Regions from separate parts of the Janthinobacterium goodfellowi genome, predicted to be linked through region 1. Evidence: riboswitches for the same ligand, from Rfam matches in the RefSeq annotation. Region 1 holds a riboswitch; the other holds the start of a gene.
What was found. A riboswitch is a leader RNA that binds a small molecule or an ion and turns the genes downstream of it on or off. The one in region 1 is predicted to bind thiamine pyrophosphate.

Region 1 (12,061 bases):
GCCGCCTCGACAGCAAAAGCACGCACAGCGTGCTGAAACAGTCGCGCGGCAAGGTCACCGATTAAACGCTAGGGCGGCGGCACATACGTCCAGTCCAGGCTGCCTGTGCTGTCCGCAAACACGGCTTGCGTGGCCGGCGTGGCGCTGCGCAGCAAGGCCTTGATCTCTTTCGGCGGCCGGTCGTAGACCTTGAGCGGTCCGGGCGGCACGACCAGGGCGCGCACCGTCGTCTCGCCATCGACCAGGCCCAGGGTGCAGCGCGACTGGCCGGCCGTCGCCTGCCGCTCCTGGCGCAGTTGCTCCACCAGGACCAGCATCTGCGCGTGCAGGATTTCCGACTGCTTCACTTCCACGCGCAGGCGCGCCACTTCCTTCAGGACGGGAGCGATGCGCGCGGCCAGCTTGTCGTACTGTAACTGTTGCGTCGGCTGCAGCTGCAATTCGCCGCGCCGCAGCTGGCCCGCCAGGGTCAGGTAGTTGCGCACTTCCGGCAATTGCGCAATGGCATCGATTTCCTGCTGGCGCTTGTGCTGCAGCTGCTGGTACTGCGCGGCCTTCGCCACGCTTTCCGCGATTCTCTGCTCCAGGGCGCTCAAGTCGGGCACCAGCGGGAACAGCAGCATCTCCACCTGCCTGCGCGGGCCGGCGCTGCCGATGCGGATGGTGCGCGCCGCCACGGCGCAGCCTTCGGCCAGTTCGATGACGACTTCGTCGGCGATGATTTCGCAATTGCTGGCACTGTCGATCACCACGCGCGTACCAGCGATGACGCAGCTTTCCGCGCGCTTCACGTGCACTTCGCCGCTCAGCGCCTGCAGCACGGACCCGGAGGCGACGCCCTCGACGCGCACGTCGCCATGTTCATTCAACGCCGTGCCGCCCACCAGGTTGCGCTGTAGCCATATCAGTCCGCCATGCGAGTGCAGATGGCCGTACACATCGCCATGGATGGTGATGTCGCTGCCGTCGAGCTGGCGCTGCTCCTGCACTTCGCCATACTCCTCGTAGGCGGCGCGCAGCTTGAGGTTGCCCGTGGTGCGGCTGCTGACGCCTTCGCGGCTGACGATCCTGTTTTCGATGGAAATCTTGCCGCTCTCATCGACATTCACGTAGCCATCCTGGGTAGCCACGACGAAATCGCCATCGCTGAAGCGCTCGACCGTCGTGCCCACGCCAGCCACGGCGGCCAGATCCAGTTCCAGCGGCGCGGGCGGCGGCAGCACCGTGCCGGCCAGGTCGTAGCCGGGCAGGCCGGGGAACGATGGCAGCAGGCGCAGCAGGCGTGCATGTTTTTTCACTTGCGGAAAGCGGTTCTTGAAGCTGAGCAGGTCGAGCCGGCCATCGGGACGTTCGCGCGGCGCATCGTCGCGGTGGATGCCTTGCGACACCTCGACCAGCTGGGCGTCGCGCCCCGGCTGCGGCGCCAGCGCCCGCGCCACCGTGATGCGCTCGGCCTTGCCGCTGCCGAGAATGGCGCGCACGGCGGCACTATCAATGCCGTAGTGCACGCCTTTGCACCACAGGTCGGCCACCAGCTCGTCAAATTCGCGCCGCGCCGGCACCTGGCCATCCGCGTCGGGAAGCAATGCTTCGAAGTAAAACTCGGCGCTGTCGCCGCGGATCTTGACCTGTTTATACAGGGCGCGGCGCGGGGGCGGGAATGGCGCCGCGCGGACGGCGATGCGCAGCAAGGCGTCGCCCTTGGGCGCGGCGCGGGGCGTGGGGGCATGGAACAGGGTCAGCAGGAACAAACCGTAATCGAGTCCGGCCAGCAACTGCCCAGACTGGAACAGCTGGTCGACGGCGGCGCGCAGCTGCGCGGGCGCCAGCGACAGGTCGAGGCACACGCCCTCGTCGCGCTGGACGAGGCCATGCGGCAGGCCGCCTGCGGGCACCGCATCAGGAACGGGCGTGTCGTCGTCACTCACCACTAGCCTCCCCCCAGCAACACATTCAGAGAATTGTCTCAGTGCACTAGAACAATATCACGGGGCGTGGCCGTGTGCCTGACTGGGCAACAATGCAGGGGCCATATGCAAACAGGGCCATCTCCTGCGAGATGGCCCTGTCGGATGGGGTACGCGATGCCTAGCGGCGCGGCGGATTCGAGTAAATATCCTGGCCCACTTCGTTGATCTGGCGGCGCAGGTCGCGGCGCTCGTCGGGCGTCATGCGGCCCGTGCGGCGCGAAGCGTCGGCGCCTTCGCTGGCGCGCCGCTGCTCTTCGGCGCGCGTGTCGAAACTGCGTGCGTCACGCTGTTCGCGCAGTCGCGTATCATTGTTATTGCTGCGCTGTACCTGTTCGTACCGCTGAGCCTGCATTTGCTGCTGGTCGTCACGGCGTGGCGGCGGCTGGTTTTGCGCCAGCGCCAGGCTGGCAGCCAACACGGAACAAACGGCAAATGCGGACAGCACAGTCGTACGTGCGGCGATAGCTGCGCTGGGAGCGGCGTGAATTTTTTTAGTAAAGATATTCATTGGGTTCCTCTTCCGCGATGCCGTATAAACTTAAAGCTGATTTCCACTGTGGCCCCAGTGTATGATGCTTTACACGGTGCAGTAAGAGTAATTGGGTAAAGTTTGTAACACTTTGTAATGGGTCGCCACAGCCCCTTGCCGACGCCGCGCGAGGCGTTACTATAGCAACTAATATAAGATAACACGACACCCTAAATGACCACAACCTCCACTACCGGCAGCAATACAACAACGCAATCGATCCACGGCCACCAGGCAAAAATCATGGTGGTTGATGACGATGTGCGCCTGCGCGACCTGCTGCGGCGCTACCTGACCGAACAGGGCTTCAATGTCTTCACGGCAGAGAGCGCGACGGCCATGAACAAGCTGTGGCTGCGCGAACGCTACGACCTGCTGGTGCTCGACCTGATGCTGCCCGGCGAAGACGGTCTGTCGATCTGCCGCCGCCTGCGCGGCGCGGGCGACCAGACGCCGATCATCATGCTGACGGCCAAGGGCGAGGACGTGGACCGCATCGTGGGCCTGGAAATGGGTGCCGACGATTACCTGCCGAAGCCGTTCAACCCGCGCGAACTGGTAGCCCGCATCGGCGCCGTGCTGCGCCGCAAGGGTCCCGATGAAATCCCGGGCGCGCCGTCGGAAACGCCGCAAACCTTCGAATTCGGCGACTTCGTGCTGGACCTGGGCACGCGCACCCTGAAAAAGAATGGCGAAACGGTGCCGCTGACGACCGGTGAATTTTCCGTGCTGAAAGTGTTTGCCCGCCATGCGCGCCAGCCGCTGTCGCGCGAGAAACTGATGGAACTGGCGCGCGGACGCGAATACGAAGTGTTCGACCGCAGCCTGGACGTGCAGATCTCGCGCCTGCGCAAACTGATCGAACCAGATCCGTCGAGCCCGCTGTTCATCCAGACCGTGTGGGGCCTTGGCTACGTCTTCATCCCGGACGGACAGCCGCGCTGATCGCTGGCGAGGCATGATGAAGCTTGTTCCCGATATCAGCCTGGCGCGGCTGAAAAGCGGCCTGTTCTGGCGCACCTTTTTGCTGCTCGGCACCTTGACCACGGTCAGCATGATCACCTGGATCGGCATGATTTCCGTCATCCAACGCGAGCCGCAGGCGCAGCAGATTTCCGCCCAGATCATTTCCGTCGTCACCATCACGCATGCGGCCCTGACGCACTCGGCGCCCGAACTGCGCCGCGAGCTGCTGTTCGACCTCGTCAGCAATGAAGGCATCCGCATCTTCTCGCTGGAAGAGGACGACCGCATCGAGCCGCCGCCCGACAATTACCTGATGCCCGAGATCGAGGCGCAGGTGAAAGCCAAGCTGGGCAAGGACACGCGCTTTTCCGCGCGCGTCAACGGCGTGGCCGGCTTCTGGGTCAGCTTCAAGATCGACGACGACGAATACTGGCTGATGCTGGACCGCGAGCGCCTGCGCGGCCTGACGGGCTTCCAGTGGCTGGGCTGGGCCAGCCTGGTATCGCTGCTGTCCCTGCTGGGCGCGGCCATCATTTCCAGCCTGATCAATCTGCCGCTGTCACGTCTGACGGCGGCCGCGCGCGACATCGCCAAGGGCAAGCAGCCGGCGCCGCTGCCGGAAAAGGGCCCGATCGAAATCATCGAGGCGAACCGCAGCTTCAACCAGATGGTTGACGACCTGAAACAGGTGGAATCGGACCGCGCCGTGATCCTGGCCGGCATTTCGCACGACTTGCGCACGCCGCTGGCGCGCATGCAGCTGGAAGTGGAAATGGCCAACCTGTCGGACGAGGCGCGCGAAGGCATCCAGTCCGATATCGGGCAGATGGACGCCATCATCGGCCAATTCCTCGACTACGCCAAGCCGACGGAAGCGTCGAGCTTTACCGATGTCGACCTGAGCGGCTTGCTCAACGACATGACGCGCGAAGCGATGCGCCTGCCGGACGTGAAGATCAACGCCACCATCGCCGAGGGCGCGCATGCGCTGGGCAACCCCACCGACTTGCGCCGCGTGCTGAACAACCTGATCGAGAATGCGCGCCGCTATGGCAAGACGCCAGGCAGCGACGTGACGGAAATCGACATCGCCTGCCACGTGCGTACCAGCCACGGGGCGAAAAAGGTCATCATCGAAGTGCAGGACCACGGCACGGGCGTGCCGGCGGAAAAGATCGAGCAGCTGATGAAACCGTTCACCCGCCTCGACACGGCGCGCGGGCAAGCCAATGGCGCCGGGTTGGGCCTGGCCATCGTCGACCGCGTGCTGCTGCGCCACGGCGCCGAATTGCAAGTGCGCAACCGCGAAGGCGGCGGCCTGGCGTTTCAGATCAGTTTGCCGGCGGTATAAGCGGCGTTGGTCGGTGTAGGTCGGCTTAGCGCAAAGCGCGTAAGCCGACACCACCAGCGGCCTTGGCCAACAATGTGGTCGGATTACGCGAGGCAAGGCCTCGCTAATCCGACCTACGCCGCCCGATGCAGGCTCCGGCACCTACTGGTGTTTCAGATCAGTTTGCCGGCGGTGTAATTTATGTAGGTTGGATTAGCACGGCATCGCCGTGCGTAATCCAACGCCTACGCCGCCCGACAGCCATCAAGCCGACGCCTGCTCCTGCACCAGCAATTTACTCATCAACAATTCCGTCGCGCCATAGCCGTACAGGGAATCGCTTTCCATGCCCGGCGTGTCGAAGGGGATCGATTCCTCGCGGTCCAGCTTGGCCGGATCGGCGTCCGCATAGCTGGCGCGCCAGGCGCGCTGCAAGGATTCATTGCGGCGGATAAACGCCGGCATGGGCCACTCGTCGCGGTTCCAGTGGCGGCTGTCGCCCAACAGGGGCCAGCGCTCGTTGAGCAGGGCCATGTCGCCCGTGCGCAGGCGGCGCACGGCCTGTTCCGGCCGCAAGCCTTCGAGCTCATCGAGCTTCGGCAAGACATCGCGTCGTGGTCCGAACATATACGCCAGCATGATGCGCCCGGCAGGCGCCGTGCGCGCCACCACGCCGACGGCATAACCGCCGCCCGGCAAAGGCACGGCAAACCAGCTGCCTTCTCGGTATGGTAATGATTTCATTTCTGCAAACTCCCCCAAAATCGTGTTCGGGGCACAGTCTACGCGAAGCAAAGGCCATGTGGCGCATGGTACGCCACAACAACAAACCAATAGTTACAATATTTTCTCGTCATAGTGATATTGGGCAACAATCGGCCCCGCCTTGAACAGCGCCTCCTTCATGGCCGCGTCCAGGCGCGCGTCGCGGCGGCGCATCCATTCGAGCAGCATGGCCGCTTCCTTGCGGCTCGTGTCGCCCGCATGCGCGAGCACGCGGCGCAGTTCGGGATCCGTGCACGCCTCGAAACGCTGGCTGTTCAAGTCCAGCGCCTGCAGCGCGGCGATGGTGGCGCCGATGGCGCGGTGCATGTCGAGCGCGGTGGCCGGCAAGCCGGATTCTTCCAGTGGGACGGTGGTCATGCGCATTCCTTTTCGCGTGGTGGTGACATCGGCTGCATTCTCCACCGCGCGGGCGAAAAGCTCAAGCGTCCACGACACGATTTCACCCGTTCGGCCATAATCATGCCTCAGCAACAGCCTACACCTCGGCAGCGGGAGCCCCATGTTCAATTTCGATTTTTACAATCCGACGCAAATCCTCTTCGGCCAGGGCCAGATCGCCGCCATCGCCGGCCTGATCCCGCCCCAGGCGCGGGTCCTGATGACCTACGGCGGCGGCAGCATCAAGCAGAACGGCGTCTACGATGAAGTCAGGGCGGCGCTGGCCGGCCACACGGTGCTGGAATTTGCCGGCATCGAACCCAATCCCAGCTATGAAACCCTGATGCAGGCCGTGGCCATGGTGAAAAGCGAGCGCATCGATTTCCTGCTGGCCGTCGGCGGCGGCTCCGTGGTCGATGGCACCAAGTTCATCGCCGCCGCCGCCCTGCACGAGGGCGTAGCGTGGGACATCCTGGCGAAGGGCGGCAAGATCGTCGAGGCCGCCCTGCCCTTCGGCACGGTGCTCACTTTACCGGCCACGGGTTCCGAAATGAATGGCTCGGCCGTGATCACGCGCAAGGCCACGCAGGAAAAGCGCTCGTTCATGAGCCGCAAGGTGTATCCGAAATTCTCCGTGCTGGACCCGTCGAAGACGTTCACCTTGCCGCTGCGCCAGGTGGGCAATGGCGTCGTCGATGCGTTTGCGCATGTGATGGAACAGTATCTGACCTACCCCATGAACGCGTCCGTGCAGGACCGCTTCGCCGAAGGCATTTTATTGACCCTGATCGAGGAAGGCCCGAAAGCCCTGTCGCACCCGGACGACTACGACGTGCGCGCCAACGTGATGTGGAGCGCCACCCTGGCCTTGAACGGCCTGATCGGCGTGGGGGTACCGCAGGACTGGTCCACGCACGCCATCGGCCACGAATTGACGGCCCTGTATGAGCTCGATCATGCGCAGACGCTGGCCATCATCCTGCCCAGCATGCTGCGCGTGCGCAAGCAGGCCAAGCGCGCCAAGCTGTTGCAATACGCCGCCCGCGTGTGGGGCCTCGATGGCGGCGACGAGGATGGCCGCATCGAGGCGGCCATCGCGCGCACGGAATTTTTCTTCCGCCACATGGGCGTCAAGACGCGCCTGGCCGATTACGGCCTGAACCATGCCAGCGTGGACGCCGTCGTGGCCGCCCTGGAAGCGCACGGCATGACGGCGCTGGGCGAACAGCGCGACATCACGCCCGCCGTCAGCCGCAAGGTGCTGGAACTGAGTTTGTAGATTCGCACCACAGTGTTGTAAAACGGTCGGCCAGTGGGACAGCTGGCCGTGCTTCATGCTAAGCTGTCATTTCGCTAGGGGTCCTGGAGCAGTCATCCGGGTGAGAGATACCCTTCGTACCTGATCTGGATAATGCCAGCGAAGGAAAGCGCAAAGTACCTCCCTCCTTTGATAGCTCCTGCGTTGGCGCCAGCCGAACAAGCAGCCTGCCGTGCTCTTTCCAGAGACGGCTTGAACCACGAGCAATCTATGTCCACACCGAATTTATCTATTTCCGTCCTGACACTGGCCATCCTGCACGCGTTTGCCGCGCCTGCCTTCGCCGCGAATGACACCACCGAAGCGGCCGACCCGCAGGCGCAAAGCATGGCCGAAGTCGTCGTCACGGCCAGCAAGGCGCCGGCCGCCAAGCGCGCCTCCGTGGGCGGCTTTTCCGACGCGCCGCTGCTGCAGACGCCCGCGTCCGTTACCGTCATTTCGCAAAAGGACATGCAGGACTTGCAAATTCGCAATCTCAGCGATGCCGTCAAGCTCGACGCCAGCATCAACGATGCCTACAACGCCGTCGGCTATGCGGAACAGTTTACGATCCGCGGCTTCAAGCTCGACAACAATTCCAGCTACCGCAAGGATGGCGTAGCCATTCCTGGCGACACGCAAATTCCGCTGGAAAACAAGGAACGCATCGAAGTGCTGAAAGGCCTGGCCGGTTTGCAGGCAGGCGTGGCCGCGCCGGGCGGCGTGATCGACTTCATCGTCAAGCGCCCGACCGCCGCACCGCTGCGCACGGTGACCGTGGAAACGCGCGAACGGGGCACCCTGTACGGCGCCGTCGACCTGGGCGGACGCCTGGAAGACACGCGCTTCGGCTACCGCGTCAACGTGGCGGCCGAGCGCCTGCGCTCCTACATCAAGGGTGCGGACGGCAACCGCAAATTCATTTCCGGCGCCTTCGACTGGCAAATCTCGCCGCAAGCGCTGCTGCAGCTCGATGCTGACTACCAGGACAAGGCGCAGGCCACGGCGCCCGGCTTCCAGTTGCTGAACAATAAAACCTTGCCAACCGGTATCAGCGCCGACGCCATGCTCAACCTGCAGCCCTGGACGCGCCCCGTGGAAACCGTCACCAGCAATCTCGGCCTGCGCTTCCAGTACGCGTTCAATGACGACTGGCATGCCACCCTGTCGGCCAACCAGCACTCATTCAAGCGCGACGATTACACGGCCTTCCCGTATGGCTGTAGCGGACAGGACCTGTACCCCGGCTTCTGCGGCAATGGCGACTACGACGTGTATGACTACCGCAGCCTGGGCGAGACGAAAAAACCGCTGAGCGCGCAAGCCATGATCCAGGGCAAATTCGCCACCGGTTCCCTGCGCCATGACTTCACGGCCGGCGTCTCGACCTTCCGCCGCAAGGACCGCGCCGGCCTGTACGTGTACGATTGGGTGGGCGTGAGCAACATCTATCAGCCGCAGATCGTCGGCACGTCGCCCGGCGTCACGGGCCCCGTGCGCCTGGTGCGCAAGGATACGGAAAACTCCGTCTTCGTGCAGGATATCGTCAGCCTGGCGCCGAACTGGAAACTGCATGGCGGCTTGCGCCATATCAATGTCGACGGCTACCAGTACGTGCTCAAGGCCGACACGGAAATCCGCGCCAAGCACGACTTCCTGCTGCCGAATGTATCGCTCGTCTACACCCCGCTCGACAATGTGTCCGTGTATGCAGCATATTCGCAGGGCATGGAACATGGCGGCACGGCCGACCGCAAGGCGATGAATGCCAATGAAGAACTGTCGCCGAGCCGCTCGAAGCAGATCGAACTCGGCGCCAAGATGGATGTGACGCCGGACTTCATGCTGGCGGCCAGCCTGTTCCAGATCCGCAAGGGCCTGGAATTCCAGAACACGGCCGGCTACTTCGTGCGCGAAGGCCAGGCCCAGCACCGGGGCCTGGAATTGTCGGCCCAGGGCAAGGCATCGTCCAACCTGAGCCTGGGCGCTTCCGTGACGGCCCTGAACAGCCAGCAGTCGGGCACGGGCAATGCGGACCTCGACGGCAAGCGCGTGCCCAACGTGCCCGCCTTCAAGGCGGCCATGCATGCGGACTATGCGGTGCAACAGGTGGTGGGCTTGAGCGTGAACGGCAGCTGGGAATTTGCGGGCAAGAAAGCGTTTGAGTACAACAACACGACCTTCGTGCCGTCGTACCACGTGTTCAACCTGGGCGCCGCCTGGGCCACGCGCATCGCCGGCACGCGCGCCGTGCTGCGCGCCGCCGTCAACAACGTGGCCGACAAGTTCTACTGGCGCGACGTGACGCCGGAATCGGACGGCTATCTGTACCCGGGCGCCAGCCGCACGTTCAAAGTTTCCGCGCAGTTCGATTTTTAATTGAGGGAAATGGCAGGCGCTGCAGCAAGCGCCTGCTGCAGCAAGGGCGCCGCCTGTTCCAGGCGCGCTTCCAGGCTGTCGTGCAGCACGTGGTAGGCGATGCCGCGCGCGTCGAGCTCGTCGAGCAGGTAGCGGTAGATCAGCTGGCGCACGGCTTCCGATTCGCGCTGCAAGCCGTCGGCCACCCAGGGGCTGTCGGGCGCCGTGACCAGGGTCAGATCGTAGTGCGCGGCATCGGCCAGCGCCGCCAGTTGCGCATCGGCGCCGTGAAAATAATGACGGCTGTAGACCGCCGTCATCAGCGGCGTCGTATCGCAGAACAGATAGTTGCGGGCCTGCGCGGCGGCCGCGTCTTCGCGTTCAACTTGCGTACGCGCAATCCCATACTGGTCTTCCGCCACGGGCACCCTGCCCTGCGTGGCGACGAATTCACGTAAATACTCAGGCACCCAGACGGTGCCGTAGCGCTCGGCCAGGGCGGCCGCCAGGGTCGACTTGCCCGACGATTCCGCGCCCAGGATGGCCACGCGCACGCAAGGCGCCATCACTTGAGGACCATCGCATCGGGCGCGGCGGGCGCCGACTTTTTCCACGCCAGCAAGCCGATGACGGCCATCACGACGAAGAAGGCGTACAGCACGGCCGTCAGGGTCAGGCCCTTGTGCACATACAGCCACACATACAGCACGTCGACGATGATCCAGGCGATCCAGTTTTCCAGCTTCTTGCGCGACAACAGGAATTGCCCCACCAGGCTGCCTGCCGTGAGGAAACCATCCGCATGGGGTACGTCCGTGTCCGTCGTCGTCAGCAGCCAGGCGATGAGCAGGAAACCGGCCAGCCAGCCCGCGGCGCAGGCCAGCCAGCCGCGTCCATCGAGGCGCGTGACGGGCAAGGTCTTGCCGCCGCTGGCCGGATGCAGCCACTGATACCAGCCCCAGAACGAGACGCTGATGAACAGCAGTTGCAAGGCCATGTCGCCATACAGGCGCGACTCGAAAAACACGAAACCGTAGGCGGCAGAGGAAATGATGGCGAACAGCCACGCCCAGTGATTCTGGCGGATGTTCAGCGCAACGGTTGTCAGTGCCAGGACAAAGGAAATCAGTTCAAGCGGCGTGGTGGCAAAACCCAGCAGGAGAAGCGTATCGTTCATGGGAATCGTGATGAGGCTGGTGGTGCAGTATGCAATACCGGCCATGAATAAGCAAGATTGCCCTTGCCGTCAGACGCCCTCCCCGCCTCAGGCGAAGCCTGCCCTGGCCGCGCGCGCCAGTGAATGCCGCACGATCAGCTTGTGAAACGGCCGGATCAGCAGGATGTAGGCACGCCCCACCCGGTTATGGCAATGCACGACGCTGGAGACGGTCACGCAGCCATGCCGGCCCGCGTCGCGGTTGCGCAGCACCGACAGGCGAAAGTCCAGGTGGCTGTCATCCTCGCCCAGGATGATCTCGTCGTCGCTGACGGCATAGATGCGGAAAATGCCGATGCGCTTGCCAGGCCGCGCTTCCATCTGTTTTGCCGTCCGGATGCCGAAACGCGCCACGATGGCGTCGCGCAGCACCATCAGCTTGCGCGCCCAGCCCGGCTGCTTGCCCAGCAACTGGCGCGCCAGGCTCTGCATGTCCATCTGGCGCGCCTGCGCGGTGGGCAAATCGACGGCGTACGCGTCGGCCAGGTTGCTGCCGGGATACAGCGGGGCGATGCTGGCGCTTGGCGGCAACTCCACGGTACGGACGGCAATGTTCATCTCATGCATGTGCTCTCCATGTTTTCAGTGATAACATGCCCATCATACACGACAATGTGAACAGTGATAACATCGAATGACAACAACGAGCACCTACCATCATGGCAATCTGCGCGACACCCTGGTCGCCACCGTCATCGCGCAACTGGCGCAGCAGCACGACGCCGCCCTGTCGCTGCGCGAACTGGCGCGCACGGTGGGCGTCTCGGTCGCCGCCGTGTACCGCCACTTTCCCAGCAAGGAAGCCTTGCTGGCCGAGGTAGCGGCGGCCGGCTTCGCCAGCCTGATACAGAAATGGGAAACGCAGCTACCGCCGCCGAGCAGCTTGCCCGCCGAACAGCGCTTTCAATTGCTGGGCCAGCAATACATCGAATTCGCCCTGGCCGCGCCAGCCCACTACCGGCTGATGTTCGAGCACCAGGACGTGCGCCAGTTCCCCGCCCTGCAGGAAGCGGCGCAAGCGTGCTTTCAATATGTGCTGCAGACGGCAGGCGCGGCCGTGCGCGAAGCGGGCCTCGACCCGCGCTGGGACAAGGCCGCCGCCAGCGCCGGCTGGTCGCTGGGCCATGGCTACGTGATGCTGCTGCTGAGCGGCCGGCTGGCCATGACGGAGAGTGGCGACGAGCTGTCGCCGGCCATGGTGCCGCGCTTTTTTCAGTTGCCGGTGGAGGCG
Region 2 (12,061 bases), on a different contig from region 1:
GGCAGCAGCAGCACGAACTCGTCGCCGCCCAGGCGTGCCACCGTGTCGACTTCGCGCGTGGCGTCGCGCAGGCGCTCGGCCACGTTTTTCAGCACCAGGTCGCCCGCGTCGTGGCCCAGCGTGTCGTTGACGAATTTAAAGCGGTCGAGATCGATGAACACCACCCACAGGGGCAGGCCGCTGCGCCGCGTCACGGCCATCGCCTGTTCCAGCCGTTCGCGCAGCAGGGCGCGGTTGGCCAGCCCCGTCAGGATATCGTGCCGCGCCTGGAATTCCAGTTCCTGCTCGAAACGCATGACGGTGCTGATGTCATATTGCGCCACGACAAAGTGGCTGACGGGACCATCGCCATCGTCGCGCACGGGAGCGACGAACAGCTCGCTCCAGTAGCAGCTGCCATCCTTGCGGAAATTGCGCACGATGGCCTTGCCTTCGCGCTGTTCGCGCAGTGCGGCCGTAATTTCATGCATGTCTTGCCGCCCCTGCTCCGGGCCCTGCAAGTCTTCCAGGCGCTGGCCGATGACTTCGCTGGCCGCATAGCCGGTGATGCGCTCGAAGGCGGGATTGACGTATTCGATCAGGTAGCCGGGCGCGTCGGCGCTGCACAGGATGATGGCATTGGCCGACACTTCGATGATGCGTTCGCGCAGCCGCAGCGACTTTTCATTGTGCATGCGCGCCGCGATATCCTCGGACAGGCGCAAATTGGCAAACTGCAAGGCCGCCGTGCGTTCGCCCGTGATGCGGGCAATCACGGAATTGCGCGACACCAGCTGGTACACATACGCCGTTGCCAGCAGGCTCGACAGCAGTCCGCCCAGCAGCACATACAGCGAGCCGCGATGGTTGGCGTCCAGGCTCATGCCGTTGGCCGGCAGCATGGCGGCGCGCAGCGTTTGTCCGCTGGCGTGGTACTGCAGCAGCAGCCGGGTACTTTCCGACTCGATCTGGCGCGCCGAGACATAGCACAGGGCCGTCAGGCACAGCCCGACCGCCAGGGTGATCAGGGCCGAGGTGGAAACGGAAATGGAGATACGTTTGAAGAATGATTGCATGATGGCGTCCGGTAGCAGCGCCGGCGCCGATCCATGATCCGGCAGCCTTGGCAGTGACTGAATGTAGGGCGGCAAGCGCCGCGGAGTCCGTTCGCTGGCGAACGGACAAGCATGCCTGCAAGAAATATAGTCGGGTCATTGTGCAGGCGCTGTGTTACGCTGCTGCATATGGCGCCCCTCGTTCGGACGTCTTTCACTTCTCTCCCTAGCTGACGACTGGAAACCAGGAAAACTGCCCATGTCGAGTCCGCATGCCCAGCTGCACAACCCGAATCAAAACCATTTGCTCTCCGCCATGCTCGACGCCGATTTCGCGCGCCTGGCTCCCCATCTGGAGCAAGTCTCCATGCTGCTCGGCGACGTGATCTACGATTCTGGCGACAAGCTGCAGTATGTGTACTTCCCCACCACGGCCATCGTTTCCATCCATTACCTGCTGGAAAACGGCGGCTCGTCCGAGATCGCCGGCGTCGGCAACGAGGGCATCGTGGGCGTGTCGCTGTTCATGGGCGGCAACTCGACACCGAGCCGCGCCGTCGTGCAGACAGGCGGTGTCGGCTACCGGCTCAAGGCTCACCTGCTGATGGAAGAGTTCGACCGCGCCGGCCCCGTCATGCGCTTGCTGCTGCGTTACACGCAAGCGCTGATCACGCAAATGTCGCAGACGGCCGTGTGCAACCGCCACCATACGGTGGAGCAGCAGCTGTGCCGCTGGCTGCTGCTGACCATGGACCGCCTGCCGAACCGCGAGCTGACCATGACGCAGGAACTGATCGCCAACATGCTGGGCGTGCGCCGCGAAGGCGTGACGGAAGCGGCGGGGCGCCTGCAGACGCGCGGCTTCATCAGTTACCGGCGCGGCCATATCTCCGTGCTGGACCGTGCCGGCCTCGAAGGCCACGTGTGCGAATGCTATGGCGTGGTCAAAAAGGAATTCGCGCGCCTGCTGTCGGACGTGCGCCAGCGTCAGGGTTCCTAAGACCGCAATCCCCCTTCCTATCGTTGTCATTGCCCAGGCTACCTCATGCAATCTGTTGAAAACATTCCTCCGCGCGCGCCGTCGCGCTGGCCCATGGCACTGGCCTTTTCCTTCAGCGCCGTCGCGTTGCTGGCCGTCGGCGTGCTGGCCTGGCGCGCGCCGTTCGAGACGGCCTGCGTCATCGATGCACTGGTCTTCCTGCTGCTGATGCTGCTCGTGGCGCTGTACCGGCGCACAGTGGCGGCCAGCCTGCCGCGCCAGCTGCTCAAGGCGGGCGCCTTGCAGGATGCGATTTTCAACAGCGCCAATTTTTCGTGCATCGCCACCGATGCGCAGGGCGTGATCCAGATCTTTAACGTGGGCGCCGAACGCATGCTCGGCTATGAAGCCAGCGACGTGGTCGACAAGCTGACGCCGGCCGGTATTTCCGACGCGCAAGAAATCGTCACCCGCGCGGCCGCCCTCAGCGCCGAGCTCGACACCGTCATCACGCCGGGCGTGGAAGCGCTCGTGTTCAAGGCCACGCGCGGCATCGAAGACATCTATGAGCTGACCTACATCCGCAAGGATGGCAGCCGTTTCCCCGCCATCGTCTCCGTGACGGCCTTGCGCGATGCACAGAGCAAGGTCATCGGCTATCTGCTGATCGGCACCGACAACACGGTGCGCAAGCAGGTCGAGGCGGAACAGGCGCTGCTGGACCAGCGCCTGCGCGAACAGCAGGCGTACACGCGCTCGCTGGTCGAGACCAATAATGCCGAGCTGAAGAAGGCGCGTCTGGTGGCGGAAAAGGCCAACCGCGCCAAATCCGAATTCCTGTCGAGCATGAGCCATGAATTGCGCACGCCCCTCAATGCCGTGCTGGGTTTCGCCCAGCTGATGGCGTCCGACGTGCCGCCGCCGAGCCCGCCGCAGCAGCGCTCGATCGAGCAAATCCTCAAGGGCGGCTGGTATCTCTTGCGTTTGATTAATGAAATCCTCGACCTGGCCATGATCGAATCGGGCAAGGTCACCCTGTCTCAGGAAGCGATGTCGCTGCTCGACGTGCTGCAGGATTGCCAGGCCATGATCGCGCCGCAGGCGGAAAAGCGCGGCATCCGCATGCATTTCCCCCGCTGCGGCAAGGCGTTCTATGTGCATGCGGACCGCACGCGCGTGAAACAGGTGATGATCAACCTGCTGTCGAACGCGATCAAGTACAACCAGGGCGGCGGCGCCGTCACCGTCGAATGCAGCCGGCATGGCGAGCGCGTGCGCGTGAGCGTGCGCGACAGCGGCGCCGGCCTCGACGCGGCCCAGGTAGCGCAGCTGTTCCAGCCCTTCAACCGCCTGGGACAGGAAAACAGCACGGAAGAGGGCACGGGCATCGGCCTGGTCGTCACCAAGCAACTGGTCGAATTGATGGGCGGCACCATCGGCGTCGACAGCACCGTCGGCGTGGGCACCACGTTCTGGTTCGAGCTGGCCGCCAGCAGCGCGCCGGAACTGGTGCTGGGCGACGGCGATGCGCTGCCGCAGGTGCAGGAACCGCAGGAAAGCCAGCGCACCTTGCTGTACGTGGAAGACAATCCCGCCAACCTGGCGCTGGTCGAGCAATTGATCGCCCGCCGCAGCGACTTGAAACTGCTGACGGCCATCGATGCGCACCTGGGCATCGACCTGGCGCGCACCTATCAGCCCGACGTGATCTTGATGGATATCAATCTGCCCGGCATCAGCGGCTATGGCGCGCTGCATATCCTGCATGATGATCCCCTCACCAGCCACATTCCCGTCATGGCCCTGTCGGCCAATGCCGTGCCGCGCGACATCGAAAAAGGCTTGCAAGCGGGATTCTTCCGCTATCTCACCAAGCCGATCAAGGTCGTCGAATTCATGGATGCGCTCGATGTAGCCCTGCACCATGCAGCCGCGCACGGCCTGGCCGACGACACTCACGCAATACGCTAATTCAGCACTCAATTTTAGGAATACCGCCATGCTTCAAGCCACCGAGATCCTGAACGCCAGCATCCTCATCGTCGATGACCAGGAGGCCAACGTCATGCTGCTCGAACAGGTGCTGCGCAATGCCGGCTACACGCGCATCACGTCCACCATGGACCCGCAAGCCGTGCGCGCGCTGCACCAGCAGCACCGCTACGACCTGATTCTGCTCGACTTGCAGATGCCGGAAATGGATGGCTTCGAAGTCATGGAAGGCTTGCGCGACCTCGAAGCGGGCAGCTACCTGCCCGTGCTGGTGATCACGGCCCAGCCCGGCCACAAGCTGCGCGCCCTGCAAGCGGGCGCCAAGGATTTCGTCAGCAAGCCCTTCGACCTGGTGGAAGTCAAGACGCGCATCCACAACATGCTGGAAGTGCGCTTGCTGTACCAGAAGCTGGCCGAATACAACAAGTCGCTGGAACAGATGGTGGAAGACCGCACGGCGGAATTGCGCGAAAGCGAAGCGCGCTTCCAGCGCTTCACGGAACTGTCATCCGACTGGTACTGGGAACAGGATGCGCAGGGCAACCTGACGCGCTTTTCCGGCCCCGTGGCTGAGATGCTGGGCATCGGCAGCGAGGAAGAGCCGCAGCGCTGGAATGCCGCCGAGCGCGCCTTGCTCGACGCAAAAATTGCCGCGCGCGAACCGTTCCTCGATTTCATCTACAGCCGCGCCAACCTCGACGGCAGCACGCAGTATCTGCAGGTCAGCGGCGAACCGATGTTCGACAATGGCAGCCGCTTCATCGGCTACCGCGGCATCGGCCTCGATGTCACGGAGCGCTTGCGGGGAGCGTGATTTATACTTGGTGTTATTGATATTGACCAGGAAAAATCATGACTGACAAATCACCACCGCAATACTGGTTCCCCGCCAAGACCTATGGCTGGGGCTGGGGCTTGCCCATCACCTGGCAGGGCTGGCTGGTGTTCCTCGCTGCGCTGGCCCTGTTCGCCTGCGGCGCCTTCCTGTTCCCGCCGCAAACCATGCTGCTCGGCTACATCGTCTATGAAGTGGCCATCGTTGCCGTGCTCATTTTCATCTGCCAGCTGAAGGGCGAACCGACCGCCTGGCGCTGGGGCAAGAAGAAATAATCGTGCCGCCATCTGCTGCATTGCAGCAGATGCGCAAAGACGACACCTGCAAGAAATCATCTGGCCACGCGGCGCGAACCGCGTATAATTGGCTCGCTGCCGCAAGGCGGCAAACGCTAGGGGTCCTGCCTTTCGCTGTGGAAACACAGTGCAAGCGCGGGTGAGAAATACCCTCCGAACCTGATCTGGATAATGCCAGCGAAGGGAAGCTTTAGGATGAACGCACCCCGCCTTTCCGCGTGCGCACAGCCGAACCTCCTTAGCTGGCTCCAGGCTTAAAAATAGTCTAGCCAAGGAGCCAAAATGAACGCCAACCCGAAATTCCTCTCCGCCACCGCCACGGTCGACGAAGCCGCCATCGCGCCGCTGCCCAATTCGCGCAAGATCTACGTGCAGGGCAGCCGTCCCGACATCCGCGTACCCATGCGCGAGATCAGCCAGTCCGACACGGAAGCGTCGTTCGGCGGCGAAAAGAATCCGCCGATCTACGTCTACGACACCTCCGGTCCCTACACGGACCCGGATGTGCAGATCGACATCCGCTCGGGCCTCGATACGCCGCGCCTGCCGTGGATCATGGAGCGGGCCGATACGGAAGAATTGTCCGGCCCCACCTCCGACTACGGCATCGCCCGCCTGGCCGACCCGAAACTGGCCGAGCTGCGTTTCAATCTGCACCGCAAGCCGCGCCGCGCCATCGCCGGCAAGAACGTGACGCAAATGCATTACGCGCGCCAAGGCATCATCACGCCGGAAATGGAATTCGTCGCCATCCGCGAAAACATGCGCCGCCAGGAGTATTTGCGCGAGCTCAAGGCTTCCGGTCCCATGGGCGAGCGCCTGGCCGAGCTGATGGGCCGCCAGCATCCGGGTCAGTCGTTCGGCGCCAGCATCCCGGCTGACATCACGCCGGAATTCGTGCGCGAGGAAATCGCCCGCGGCCGCGCCATCATTCCCGCCAACATCAACCACCCGGAAGTCGAGCCGATGATCATCGGCCGCAATTTCCTCGTGAAAATCAACGCGAACATCGGCAATTCCGCCGTCACCTCGTCGATCGGCGAGGAAGTGGAAAAGATGACCTGGGCCATCCGCTGGGGCGGCGATAACGTGATGGACTTGTCCACCGGCAAGCACATCCACGAAACGCGCGAATGGATCGTGCGCAACAGCCCCGTGCCCATCGGCACCGTACCGATTTACCAGGCGCTGGAAAAGGTCAATGGCAAGGCCGAAGATCTGACGTGGGAAATCTTCCGCGACACCCTGATCGAGCAGGCCGAGCAGGGCGTCGACTACTTCACCATCCACGCGGGCGTGCTGCTGCGCTACGTGCCGATGACGGCCAAGCGGCTGACGGGCATTGTCTCGCGCGGCGGTTCCATCATGGCGAAATGGTGCCTGGCGCACCACCAGGAATCGTTCCTGTACACGCATTTCGAGGAAATCTGCGAAATCATGAAGGCCTACGACGTGTCGTTCTCGCTGGGCGACGGTTTGCGCCCCGGCTCTATCTACGACGCCAACGACGAAGCGCAGCTGGGCGAACTGAAGACCCTGGGCGAGTTGACGCAGGTTGCCTGGAAACACGATGTGCAAGTGATGATCGAAGGCCCGGGCCACGTGCCGATGCAGCTGATCAAGGAAAACATGGACTTGCAGCTGGAGCAGTGCGGCGAAGCGCCGTTCTACACCCTGGGGCCGCTGACGACCGACATCGCGCCCGGTTACGACCACATCACCTCGGGCATCGGCGCGGCCATGATCGGCTGGTACGGCACGGCCATGCTGTGCTACGTGACGCCGAAGGAACACCTGGGCTTGCCCAACAAGGCGGACGTCAAGGACGGCATCATTACCTACAAGATTGCGGCGCATGCGGCCGACCTGGCGAAAGGCCATCCGGGCGCACAGATCCGCGACAACGCGCTGTCGAAAGCCCGCTTCGAATTCCGCTGGGACGACCAGTTCAACATCGGCCTGGACCCGGACAAGGCGCGCGAATTTCACGATGAAACCTTGCCCAAGGATTCGGCCAAGGTGGCGCATTTCTGCTCCATGTGCGGTCCCCATTTCTGTTCGATGAAGATCACGCAGGAAGTGCGCGAATACGCGGCCGGCATGGGCATCGCGGAAGACAAGGCGCTCCAGCAGGGCATGGAAATCAAGGCCATCGAGTTCATCAAGAACGGCGCCGAGCTGTACCGCAAGGTCTGAAGGAGAGCGTGATGCCTGCATTGATATCCATCACGCTCAACGGCGCGCCGCACCAGGTGCCGCCCGGGCAAACCCTCGATCAATTGATCGCCGCGCTGTCGCTGGAAAACCAGGCGCTGGCGCTGGCCGTCAACCGCAACGTCGTGCCGCGCAAGGCGTGGCCAGGACAGGTCTTGCAGACGCAGGACCAGGTTGAAATCGTCCGCGCCATCGGCGGCGGCTAAGTTGAGAAAAGACAAGGAACAAAACATGAATACGGCAACAAACAACGACCTGCTGACCATCGCAGGCAAACAGTATCGATCGCGCCTGCTGGTGGGCAGCGGCAAGTACAAGGATTTGCCGCAGACGCGCGAAGCGACGGACGCGGCGGAAGCGCAGATCATCACGGTGGCCATCCGCCGCGTGAATATCGGGCAGGACCCGAACGCGCCCAGCCTGCTCGACTTCGTGCCGCCGGACCAGTACACGATTCTCCCGAACACGGCCGGCTGCTACAACGCGAAAGACGCCGTCTACACCCTGCAGCTGGCGCGCGAACTCTTGGGCGGGCGCAATCTGGTGAAGCTGGAAGTACTGGGCGACGAAAAGACCCTGTTCCCGCACATGCCGGAAACCCTGATCGCGGCCGAAGCGCTGGTCAAGGATGGTTTTGATGTGATGGTCTACTGCAGCGACGATCCCATCCAGGCGAAGATTCTGGAAGATATCGGTTGCGTGGCCGTCATGCCACTGGCATCGCTGATCGGCTCGGGCATGGGCATCCTGAATCCGTGGAACTTGTCCTTGATCATCGACCAGGCGAAAGTCCCCGTGCTCGTCGATGCTGGCGTGGGCACGGCGTCGGATGCGGCCATCGCCATGGAACTCGGTTGCGATGGCGTGTTGATGAACACGGCCATTGCCGGCGCGCGCGACCCCGTGCGCATGGCGCATGCCATGAAGCTGGCCGTGCGGGCCGGGCGCGAAGCGTTTTTGGCGGGACGCATGCCCCGCAAATTTGCCGCTTCCCCATCGTCGCCGATGGCGGGCCGCCTGGCGTGATGGGGCCAACGTTGCCGACGGTGCTGGTGTTTGCCGGCGTCGATCCGTCGGGCGGCGCCGGCATCGCCGCCGATATTGTCGCAATTGCGGCGCAGGGCGCGCATGCCTTGCCCGTCGTGACGGCGCTGACGGTGCAGGACAACGACAGGGTGTTCGGCGTGCAGGCGGTGGCGCCGGAATGGCTGCGCCGGCAGGCGCTGGCGCTGATCGACAAGATCGCCATCGATGCCGTGAAGATCGGCATTCCCGGCAGCGCCGCGAATGCGGCCGTCATCGCGCAGCTGATCGCGCAATTGCGCCAAAGCCGGCCGGACTTGCCCGTGGTGCTCGATCCCGTGCTGGCCAGCGGCCATGGCGACGTGCTCAGCCGGGACGATGCCGTGCTGGCGCTGGCGCCCTTGTTGCCGGTGACTACCGTGATCGTACCGAACGGGCTGGAAGCGCTGGCCCTCGGCGGCGAAGCAGCCTTGCGCGCGCAAGGCTGTGGCCACGTGCTGGTGACGGGCGGCCATGGCGACGGTGACAGCGTCATCAACCGCTGGTTTGACGCAAAGGGCGGGGAGCGCGAGTGGCGCTGGCCGCGCCTGCCCGGAGAGTTTCACGGCAGCGGCTGCACCCTGGCCTCGGCCATCGCGGCGCGCCTGGCGCAAGGCGTGCCGATGCAAGATGCGCTCGATGGCGCGCAAGCCTATTGCCATGCGGCGCTGGCCGGCGCGTATGCGATTGCGCCAGGTCAACTCATGCCGCAACGATTCATTCAATAAGGAAATATCATGCGTGGACTGTATCTGGTTACCCCGAACTGGGACGACACCGACCGCCTGCTCGACGTAAGCGAGCAAGCCTTGCACGAAGGCGTGGCCCTGCTGCAATACCGCCACAAGAGCGCCGAGGCGCCGCAGCGGCGCGAGCAGGCGGGCGCCTTGCTGGCCCTGGCCCGCAAGTATGGCGTGCCCTTCATCATCAACGATTTTATCGAACTGTGCGAAGAGCTCGACGCCGATGGCGTGCACGTGGGCGGCCTGGACGCGTCCGTGGCGCAGGTGCGCGCGCGCCTGGGCAAGGACAAGGTCGTCGGCGCTTCCTGCTATGGCGACATGGCCCTGGCAAGGACGGCCGAGGCCGGCGGCGCCAGCTATGTGGCCTTCGGCGGCTTTTATCCGTCGCTGGTGAAAAAGTATCCGGTGACGACGCCCCTCGATATCGTGCTGCAGGCCAAGCGCGAGATCGCCTTGCCGTGCGTGGTGATCGGCGGCATGACGCCGGAGAACGCGGCGCCGCTCGTGGCGCGCGGCGCCGACATGGTGGCGGCCATCAGCAGCGTCTTTAACAATGCATACGAGGCGGACGATGTGAATATTGCGGTGCAGCAATTCAATCAATTGTTCGCGGCATGAGCATGGACATACGGGGCTGGTTTGGGGCAATAATCGGCATATAATAAGAACATCATTCATTACCGAGGTCCCCCACCCATGAGTCAGCCAGCCGCCGCGAAACGCCTTATCCTGATCGTTGACGATGACCAGCTCCTGTTGGAATTCCTCGGCGAAGTCCTGCGCCATGCCGGCTACGAGACGGCCCTGGCCCATTCGGCCGAAGTGGCGCTGCAGTTGATCGCCCAGCGCGAGCCGGACCTGGCCTTGCTCGACATCCACATGCCGGGCATGTCCGGCCTGGAACTGGCCAAGCGCCTGCATGGCGAGACGGCCGTGCCGTTCATGTTCCTGTCCGGCAGCGGCGACAGCGAATCGGGCAAGCAGGCGGCCGCCTACGGCGCCGTCGGCTATGTCGTCAAACCCGTCGACGAAGGCCGTTTGATGCCCGCGTTTGAAGCGGGCCTGGCGCGCGCCGATGAGATCCGCCAGCTGCGGCGCACCGAGCTGAACCTGAACGCGGCCCTGGCCGCCGGCCGCGAAACGAGCCTGGCCGTGGGCCTCTTGATGGGAAAATTCCAGACGGACCGCAACACGGCCTTCGAAGTGCTGCGCGACCACGCCCGTTCCAGCCGCCGCAAGATCAATGAAATCGCCAGCCAGCTGCTGCTGGCCGAGGAAACCCTGAACGGCTTGCACGGCGCATTTTTGAACCGGGCAAAGACCAAGTAAGCGTATCCTCTCGCGCCCGCATGCCTGCCTTGCTATGATGTGGCGATACGGCGCGCTGGCGCGCCTGGTTCAACCATAGACAGGACACACATGAAAACCAAAGCAGCGATTGCCTGGAAGGCGGGCGCCCCGCTGACCATCGAAGAAGTCGACCTGGCCGGCCCGCGCGAGGGCGAGGTACTGGTCGAAATCAAGGCCACGGGAATTTGCCACACCGATTACTACACCCTGTCGGGCGCCGATCCGGAAGGCATCTTCCCGTCCATCCTCGGCCATGAAGGCGCCGGCATCGTCGTCGACGTGGGCCCGGGCGTGAAAAGCCTGAAGAAGGATGACCACGTCATTCCGCTGTACACGCCGGAATGCCGCCAGTGCAAATTCTGTCTGTCGCAAAAAACGAACCTGTGCCAGTCGATCCGCTCGACCCAGGGCCGCGGCCTGATGCCGGACGCCACCTCGCGCTTTTCCATCGACGGCAAGCCCATCTTTCACTACATGGGCACCTCCACCTTCTCGAACTACATCGTCGTGCCGGAAATCGCGTTGGCGAAGATCCGCGAAGACGCGCCCTTCGACAAGGTCTGCTACATCGGCTGCGGCGTCACCACCGGCGTGGGCGCCGTGCTGTTTACGGCCAAGGTCGAGGCGGGCGCGAATGTCGTCGTGTTCGGCCTGGGCGGCATCGGCCTGAACGTGATCCAGGCGGCGAAGATGGTCGGCGCGGATAAAATCATTGGCGTCGACATCAACCCGGCGCGCCAGGCCATCGCGCGCAAGTTCGGCATGACGCATTTCGTCAATGCCAACGAAGTGGACAACGTGGTCGACACCATCGTGCAGCTGACGGACGGCGGCGCCGACTACAGTTTTGAATGCATCGGCAACACCACCACCATGCGCCAGTCGCTCGAGTGCTGCCACAAGGGCTGGGGCCAGTCCATCATCATCGGCGTGGCGGCGGCCGGCCAGGAAATTTCCACCCGTCCATTCCAGCTGGTGACGGGGCGCGTGTGGAAAGGCTCCGCTTTCGGCGGTGCACGCGGTCGCACGGACGTGCCGAAGATCGTCGACTGGTATATGGAAGGCAAGCTCAATATCGATGATCTGATCACGCACCGCTTGAAGCTCGACGACATCAACCAGGGCTTCGACCTGATGAAGAGCGGCGAATCGATCCGCTCCGTCGTGCTGTACTAATAATTTACGCCGTACCACGGCGTTTTGCGGAGGCTTCGGCCTCCGTTTTTTTTTGTGCGGCATTCCATCCATCGTCCGTGTCTGCCATCCAGGCCAGCCTTTTTGCAGCCTGTCGCACCGCGCTGGAGCCGTGCGCCATCCGCCGCTACAGTTGATGCTCCACTACTTTTGCAACGAGGCAGCCATGTCCACTTCCTACCGTTTGATCCTCAGCCTGGCCGGTATTGTGCTTGGCGGCAGCGCGCTGGCCGTGCAGCCGCCGCAGCCGCCCGCACCGCCAGCCGCACCGGCCGCGCCGAGCAAGCAGATCAATATTTCCATGGGCAGCGGCGACGGCTATGCGCTCGTCGACAGCAGCGAGGACAGCGTGACCATGGCCG

Region 2: another riboswitch for thiamine pyrophosphate. It lies ahead of thiC (phosphomethylpyrimidine synthase ThiC); the one in region 1 lies ahead of ACQ4WQ_RS04390 (TonB-dependent siderophore receptor).

What each region holds. Positions count from the first base shown of each region.
Region 1 is NZ_JBNYXN010000001.1:966,587-978,647, reverse strand. Features, by position in the region: gene arfB (alternative ribosome rescue aminoacyl-tRNA hydrolase ArfB) at 1-65, shown strand, start outside; gene ACQ4WQ_RS04425 (flagellar assembly protein A) at 69-1,928, opposite strand; gene ACQ4WQ_RS04420 (hypothetical protein) at 2,089-2,478, opposite strand; gene ompR (osmolarity response regulator transcription factor OmpR) at 2,743-3,444, shown strand; gene ACQ4WQ_RS04410 (sensor histidine kinase family protein) at 3,458-4,816, shown strand; gene ACQ4WQ_RS04405 (Imm26 family immunity protein) at 5,060-5,539, opposite strand; gene ACQ4WQ_RS04400 (ferritin family protein) at 5,633-5,938, opposite strand; gene ACQ4WQ_RS04395 (iron-containing alcohol dehydrogenase) at 6,081-7,238, shown strand; TPP riboswitch at 7,305-7,402, shown strand; gene ACQ4WQ_RS04390 (TonB-dependent siderophore receptor) at 7,488-9,635, shown strand; gene ACQ4WQ_RS04385 (AAA family ATPase) at 9,632-10,180, opposite strand; gene pnuC (nicotinamide riboside transporter PnuC) at 10,180-10,791, opposite strand; gene ACQ4WQ_RS04375 (DUF2867 domain-containing protein) at 10,879-11,397, opposite strand; gene ACQ4WQ_RS04370 (TetR/AcrR family transcriptional regulator) at 11,465-12,061, shown strand, end outside.
Region 2 is NZ_JBNYXN010000008.1:107,759-119,819, forward strand. Features, by position in the region: gene ACQ4WQ_RS25415 (putative bifunctional diguanylate cyclase/phosphodiesterase) at 1-1,055, opposite strand, end outside; gene ACQ4WQ_RS25420 (Crp/Fnr family transcriptional regulator) at 1,294-2,034, shown strand; gene ACQ4WQ_RS25425 (hybrid sensor histidine kinase/response regulator) at 2,080-3,984, shown strand; gene ACQ4WQ_RS25430 (response regulator) at 4,013-4,819, shown strand; gene ACQ4WQ_RS25435 (hypothetical protein) at 4,858-5,115, shown strand; TPP riboswitch at 5,224-5,339, shown strand; gene thiC (phosphomethylpyrimidine synthase ThiC) at 5,419-7,332, shown strand; gene thiS (sulfur carrier protein ThiS) at 7,353-7,556, shown strand; gene ACQ4WQ_RS25450 (thiazole synthase) at 7,582-8,376, shown strand; gene thiD (bifunctional hydroxymethylpyrimidine kinase/phosphomethylpyrimidine kinase) at 8,376-9,140, shown strand; gene thiE (thiamine phosphate synthase) at 9,150-9,773, shown strand; gene ACQ4WQ_RS25465 (ANTAR domain-containing response regulator) at 9,852-10,484, shown strand; gene ACQ4WQ_RS25470 (S-(hydroxymethyl)glutathione dehydrogenase/class III alcohol dehydrogenase) at 10,575-11,681, shown strand; gene ACQ4WQ_RS25475 (hypothetical protein) at 11,866-12,061, shown strand, end outside.